Linked DNA regions of Collimonas fungivorans. The protein of the gene in region 2 interacts with the protein of the main gene of each other region in a pairwise test. Links are inferred from orthologs where the notes say so. Each region holds a gene or a part of one and is shown on either strand. Other genes may lie near its edges. The genes, in order: CFter6_RS22920 and ileS.

Region 1 (3,097 bases), 960 kb from region 2 along the record:
GCACGCCGAACTTGCTGACGGCGGGCAGCTTGGCCAGCGTGGTGTTAAGGCCTATCGATTGCGGCAGCAGCAAACCCTGGCTCTTGCGGTCTTCCGTGATCATGGCGATGCCGGCGGCGATGGCGTCTTTCGGCGACGAAATTTTCGCTGCCTGAGTTTGGTCGCCGATGAATACCTCGCCCTGGTCCGCGCGGTCGGCGCCAAAAATCAGGCGCAGCAATTCGGTCCGGCCCGAGCCGATCAGGCCGGCGACGCCGAGGATTTCGCCGGCGCGCAAATCGAATGAAGTAGGTGCAACCACCTTGCCGCGTCCGATATCCCGCACACGCAGCAACGGCGCGCCGATGGTGCGATGGCCGAGATCCAGCTCGGCTTCGGCGGCGCGGCCGACCATCAGCTGTACCAGCGCTTCGGTGCTGTAGCCGCCGATGGCGTCGTCGCATACCAGTTGGCCGTCGCGCAGCACCGCGATACGGTCGGCCACGCGCTTCAGCTCTTCCAGCCGATGCGAGATATAGATGATGGCGACACCTTCCGATTGCAGCCGCGCAATCTGCGTGAACAGCAGCTCGACTTCGCGGTTGGTCAGCATCGCGGTCGGTTCGTCCAGCACCAGCAAACGGCAGCTGCCGATCAGGTTGCGGGCGATTTCCACCATCTGCTGGTGGCCCACGCCCAGTTCGCCGACCGGCGTCCAGGGATCGAGATCGGTCAGTCCTACCGCCGCCATCTGGATCCGCGTGTCCTGTGCCAGCCTGGCCTTGTCGATCCAGCCGAAGCGGTGCGGCAGCTGGTTGAAATACAGGTTTTCGGCGATGCTCAGGGTCGGGATCAGGTTCAGTTCCTGCATCACCATGCGGATGCCGAGATGTTCGGCTTCCTTGCGCGAACCCGGCTGGTAGCGCTGGCCGTCGAGCAGCATGCTGCCGGTTGTGGCGTCGACCAGGCCGCAGACGATTTTCGACAGCGTGCTTTTGCCGGCGCCGTTTTCACCGGTCAGCGCCAGGATCTGGCCCGGGCTGATGCCGATAGAGACGTCGCTCAAGACCGGCTCGACATAGGTCTTGCCGATGCCGCTCAAACTCAGCAAGGGAACTGCGGATGCAACGGCGCGTCCGTCGGAACGCGCCGCCGCCATGGATTCATTGGACATTCTGTACTCCAGCAGTGACAGCTGTAGTTATACTTGGCGGAGCAAGGCAAGGTACTCCCTACCTTGCCCCGCGCGGTTGTGCAGTCAATTGGCGCGGTTAATTGACGCCGTTAATTGACGCCGTCAATTGAATTACTTGCTGTCTTTCGTTACCAGCGCGACCTTGGTCTCAACAGTGCCGCCGAGCGTGTTCTGGGCTTTCTTGTCGGTAATCGCCTTCAATACCGTCTCGATGCCGAACACCGCTTGCTGCGAAGCGAACTGGTCGGCTGTCGCCAGGACGCGGCCGTCTTTCAGCATGGGCTTGATGGCGTTGATGTTGTCGTAGCCGACCACCAGCACCTTGCCGGTCTTGCCGGCGGCCTTGACCGCGGCGACTGCGCCCAGGGCCATGTTGTCGTTACCGGCCAACAATGCCTTGATGTCCGGATGCGCATTCAGCATGGCGGCGGCGATCTGGTTGCCCGGCGCCATTTCCCACTGGCCGGACTGCACGGCAACCACATTGGCGCCGGCGGTCTTCATGGCATCTTGGAAGCCCAGCGTGCGTTGTTGTGCATTGAAGGTTGTCGAGACACCTTCGATGATGCCGACCTTGTCGCCAGTTTTGATCTGCTTGGCAAGATAGTCGCCGACCAGCTTGGCGCCCAGGCGGTTATCCGGGCCGACGAACGGCACCGTGATGCCTTTTTCCTTGAGTGCTGCGTCATCCAGCTTGTTGTCGATATTCACCACGATGATGCCGGCGTCGATCGCCTTCTTGATGACCGGCACCAGCGCCTTGGAATCGGCGGGAGCGATCACCAGGCCGTTGACCTTGGAAACGATCATCTGTTCGACGATCTTGATCTGGTTGGAAGTATCGGTTTCGTCCTTGATGCCATTGGCGATCAGGTCATATTGCGCTGCGTGGGCCTTCTGGTGTTCCTTGGCGCCGTTTTCCATGGTCAGGAAAAATTCATTGGCGAGCGACTTCATCACCAGCGCAACCTTCGGTTTGGCAGCGGTCTGCGCCATGGCTGGCAGAGACGGCAAGGCACAGACCAGGATGGTGGCGGCAATCAGCTTGAGGCGGATACGGGTATTCATCAAAAGTCTCCTGAAATTTGTTGTTGAGCAGCGGATCGGTATGCCGCCATCTTGAGCGCGCAAACGTTTGCGCGTTTCGATGATAGCACCAGATCCCGCAAAAAAACAAGGCCGCTGCCTTGCTTGCCAAAACAGCAATTGAATTATCAGGGGAACTGCTGGGCAGAGGATTCCAGCCTATGAAACAGGCGTCAGGTCAGGCCGAAAGAAAGCGCTCCAGCCGCTGCACGCCGTCTTCCAGGCGCTCCAGGGAACTGGCGAAACACCAGCGCACGTAGCCTTCGCCTTCCGGGCCGAAGGCATTGCCGGGCGCCAGGCCGAGGCCGGCGTCGCGCACCAGCTGCTTGCACAGCGCCAGGCTGTCGCCGACGCCGTCGACGCGGAAGAACAGGTACATCGCGCCTTTGGGCCGCGGCGCGGTAATCCCCGGCAAGGCGTTCAGGCGCTGGTACAGGAAATCGCGCGCCGCGCGATAACGGATCACCGTGCTGCCGATGATTTCGTCGCCGCGTTCGATGGCAACGACGCCGGCGCGTTGCACAAAGCCGGGGCGCAGGAAGTGTTGTATTCGATCAGCTTGCCGATGTCTGTCATCAAGGTCGGCGGCGCTACCAGCCAGCCCAGCCGCCAGCCGGTCATCAGCCACGATTTGGAAAAACTGTTGGAAGAAATCAGGCGGTCATCGGCGTCCGCGATATCCAGGAAGGAAGGCGCGCACTGCGGCGCGCCGGCCTCGGTATACACCAGCCGCTCATAAACATCGTCGGCAACAATCCAGATGCCGTGCCGGCGGCAATGCGCCAACACGATTTCCTGCTGTTCGCGCGGCATGACCCAGCCGGTCGGATTGTTGGG
Region 2 (3,813 bases):
CGTAGATATCGAGAAAATCGATCACATGGCCGTAGGCGATACGGTCGACCACGTTGCCGATGGCGCCGCCCAGGATCAGGGCCAGCGCGGTGCAGAACATGCGTTGTCCGGCGTGGCGTTTCAGCAGGAACGTGATGAACAGCGCAGCGGCGATGCCGAGTACCGTGAAAAAATAGCGCTGCCAGCCGGATTCGGTGGACAGGAAGCTGAACGCGGCGCCCTTGTTATACACCAGCACCAGGTTGAAGAAGGAGGTCACGGCATGCGATTCGCCGTAGCTGAACAGGCGCACGATGGTGATCTTGGTGAGCTGGTCGATCAGCAGCACCAGTGCAGCGATCGCCAGCCATGGCGCCAGGCCGTAGTTGGAAGAGGATGGGGCAGAAGAGCGTTTTTTTGTGGCCATGTCGATTCTTAACTGTGTGGCAGAAATGCGCAGTGCACAAGGCCATGGCCGATTGTACGCTGCGCCTGTTTTATCTACATCATCGCTTAAGCAAAATGCCGGTCTTCGCCGCCGCCGAACAGGTTGGCGACACAGCGTCCGCACAGGCCCGGATGTTCCGGGTGGCTGCCGACGTCGGCCCGGTAATGCCAGCAGCGTTCGCATTTCTGCTGCGCCGACGGCGTCACCAGGATCGTTTCCTCAGCATCGGTCGCTACTTCCGACACCGTGGCACTGGAAGTGATCAAGACAAATTTCAGGTCGTCGCCCAGGCTGCTGAGCAGCGCATGCTTGGCCGGGGCCGCCTTGATTTCGACTTCCGCCTGCAGCGAGGAACCGATGCCGCCTGCGACCCGCACTTCTTCCAGCTGCTTGGTGACGTCGGCGCGCACCGCGCGCACTGCGTTGAATTTCTCGATCAGAGCCGCGGCGCCGTCGATTTCCGGCAGCGCGTAATAGGTCTGGGTGAAAATGGTTTCATCGCTGGCGGCAAACGCTTCCGGGCTGGCGAAGAACGACCAGGCTTCTTCCGCCGTGAACGACAGCGTCGGCGCCATCACCCGCAGCAGGGCCTGGGTGATGTGCCAGATCGCGGTTTGCGCGGAACGGCGCGCCGGCGAACTGACGCCGCTGGTGTACAGGCGGTCTTTCAGGATGTCGAGGTAGAAGCCGCCCAGGTCTTCCGAGCAGTACATCTGCAGCTTCGAGATCACCGGGTGGAATTCGTAGGTCTCGTAGTGCTGCAGGATGTCGGCTTGCAGCTGCGCCATGCTGGCGATCGCATAGCGGTCGATTTCCAGCAGGTCGGCGATCGGCACCGCATCCTTCGACGGATCGAAGTCGGAAGTGTTGGCCAGCAGGAAGCGCAAGGTATTGCGGATGCGGCGATACGATTCGGTGACGCGCTTCAGGATTTCGTCGGAGATCGTGATCTCGCCCGAGTAGTCGCTGGCGGCCACCCACAGGCGCAGGATTTCCGCGCCCAGGGAGTCCGCCACTTTTTGCGGTTCGACGCCGTTCTTCAGCGACTTCGACATCTTGCGGCCTTCGCCGTCGACCACGAAACCGTGCGTCAGCAGAGCGTTATACGGCGCGCGGCCATTCAGCATGGACGAGGTCAGCAGCGACGAGTGGAACCAGCCGCGATGCTGGTCCGAACCTTCCAGGTAGAGATCGGCAGGAAATTGCAGCTGGCTGGCGTGCGAACCGCGCAATACCGTCTGGTGGGTAGAGCCGGAGTCGAACCAGACATCCAGCGTGTCCTTGTTCTTGATGTAGTTGACGGCATCGTCGCCCAGCAATTCCTTCGGGTCCAGCGCCTGCCAGGCTTCGATCCCGCTTTGCTCGACGCGCTGCGCGATCTGCTCCAGCAGTTCCGGCGTGCGCGGATGCAGCTGGCCGCTTTCCTTGTGCACGAAGAACGCCATCGGCACGCCCCACTGGCGCTGCCGCGACAGGGTCCAATCGGGGCGGTTGGCGATCATGCCGTGCAGGCGCGCCTTGCCCCAGCCAGGGAAAAATGCGGTTTCTTCAATCGCTTTCAGGGCAGTTGCGCGCAGGCTCGGGTGACCGTCCTTCGGCAAGTTGTCCATGCTGGCGAACCACTGTGAAGTGGCACGGTAGATGATCGGCGTCTTGTGGCGCCAGCAATGCATGTAGCTGTGGTCGAACATGACCAGCTTGAACAGCGCGCCGGCTTCTTCCAGCTTGGCGCAGATCGGCTTGGACGCTTCCCAGATGGTCATGCCGGCAAAGAACGGCAGCCAGGACGCGAACTTGCCGTCGCCCATCACCGGGCTGATGATGTCGTCGTCCTTCATGCCATGCGCTTTGCAGGAGATGAAGTCTTCGATGCCGTAAGCCGGCGCCGAGTGCACGATGCCGGTGCCGCTGTCGGTGGTGACGTAGTCGCCCAGGTAGACCGGCGACAGACGGTTGTAGCCAGGATCAAGGTCGGCCAGCGGATGCTTGAAATTGATCAGCGCCAGCGCTTCGCCCTTGCAGCTGGCGATGGCCTTGCCTTCGAGGCCGAAACGCTGCAGCGAGTCTTCGACCAGGTCCTGCGCCAGGATCAGCAGCAGCGGTGCGCCGTTGCGCGTGGTCTGCACCAGCGCGTAGTCTACTTCCGGATGGACGTTGAGCGCCTGGTTGGACGGGATGGTCCACGGCGTGGTGGTCCAGATCACGACATAACCCTGGCCGGCCGGCAACGCCGCCAGGCCGAATGCGGCGGCGATCTTGTCCGGTTCGGCAAACGGGAAACCGACGTCGATCGACGGATCGCGCTTGTCCTGGTATTCGACTTCAGCCTCGGCCAAGGCCGAACCGCAATCGAAGCACCAGTTGACCGGCTTCAAGCCGCGATAGACATAACCCTTTTCCAGGATGGCGCCGAGCGCGCGCAGTTCGTCGGCTTCATTGCCGAAGGCCATGGTCAGGTACGGGTTGTCCCATTCGCCCAGCACGCCGAGGCGGATGAAGTCTTTGCGCTGCAGGTCGATCTGTTCATTGGCGTAAGCGCGCGCTTTCGACTGCACTTCAGCCACCGGCAGGTTCTTGCCGTATTTCTTTTCGATCTGGATTTCGATCGGCATGCCATGGCAATCCCAGCCCGGCACGTAAGGCGCATCGAAGCCGGCCATGTTGCGGGCCTTGACGATCATGTCCTTGAGGATCTTGTTGACGGCGTGGCCCAGGTGGATCTCGCCGTTGGCATACGGCGGACCGTCGTGCAGGATGAATTTCGGACGGCCCTTGGAGGCTTTGCGGATCCGTTCGTAGACTTTCTTTTCCTGCCACTGCTTGACCCATTGCGGTTCGCGCTTGGCGAGGTCGCCGCGCATGGGGAAGGGCGTCTCGGTCATGTTGACCGGGTATTTGCTCTGCGGCTTAGCCTGCTTGGCTGGCTTGCTGTTTTCTGGTTTGTTGGTCTGATCAGGCATAATTTTCTTCAGTGGAATTCTGTGGGGCCGGCATAAATGCAGGCATAAGCGCTAGGCATAAACGCCGGCAAGGCGCGAGGAATTGCGGACAGCGTCAAATTCGGTCTGTGGCCGAAACTGCCGATATATCGTGCTGGCCGTGCTGGCGGAAATACGCGCGCGCATTGCTGACATCGCGGGTAATCGCGGCAGTCAGGGTCGGCAGGTCGACATATTTCTCTTCGTCGCGCAGTTTCTGCAAAAACTCGACTTGTATCAGCTTGCCGTAGCAATCGCCGGCGAAGTCGAGGATATAACTCTCCAGCAGCACGCGGCCGCTGTCGTCCACGGTGGGGCGGATGCCGATGCTGGCGACAGCCGGCAAAGGATGTTCGGCCAGGCCATGGACGTTGACCACGAAGATGCCGGACAGCGCCGGCAGTTTAT

Evidence for each region.
Region 1: the proteins of ileS (region 2) and CFter6_RS22920 interact in binary tests that used the Escherichia coli proteins (3 or more experiments, as listed by UniProt). The link is inferred for Collimonas fungivorans from one-to-one orthologs.

The regions. Positions count from the first base shown.
Region 1 is NZ_CP013232.1:5,218,776-5,221,872, forward strand. Bases 265-3,042 are described here. They hold CFter6_RS22920 (sugar ABC transporter substrate-binding protein), read right to left. Parts: upstream 2,243-3,042; coding sequence 1,286-2,242; downstream 265-1,285. Other genes in these bases: CFter6_RS22915 (sugar ABC transporter ATP-binding protein), read right to left, coding at 265-1,153. Outside these bases: more of CFter6_RS22915, read right to left, coding at 1-264. UniProt on the Escherichia coli protein: Part of the ABC transporter complex RbsABC involved in ribose import. Binds ribose. Also serves as the primary chemoreceptor for chemotaxis.
Region 2 is NZ_CP013232.1:4,260,724-4,264,536, reverse strand. What follows is about bases 293-3,786. They hold ileS (isoleucine--tRNA ligase), read right to left. Parts: upstream 3,388-3,786; coding sequence 493-3,387; downstream 293-492. Other genes in these bases: CFter6_RS18550 (bifunctional riboflavin kinase/FAD synthetase), read right to left, coding at 3,482-3,786; lspA (signal peptidase II), read right to left, coding at 293-406. In the rest of the region: more of lspA, read right to left, coding at 1-292; more of CFter6_RS18550, read right to left, coding at 3,787-3,813. UniProt on the Escherichia coli protein: Catalyzes the attachment of isoleucine to tRNA(Ile). As IleRS can inadvertently accommodate and process structurally similar amino acids such as valine, to avoid such errors it has two additional distinct tRNA(Ile)-dependent editing activities.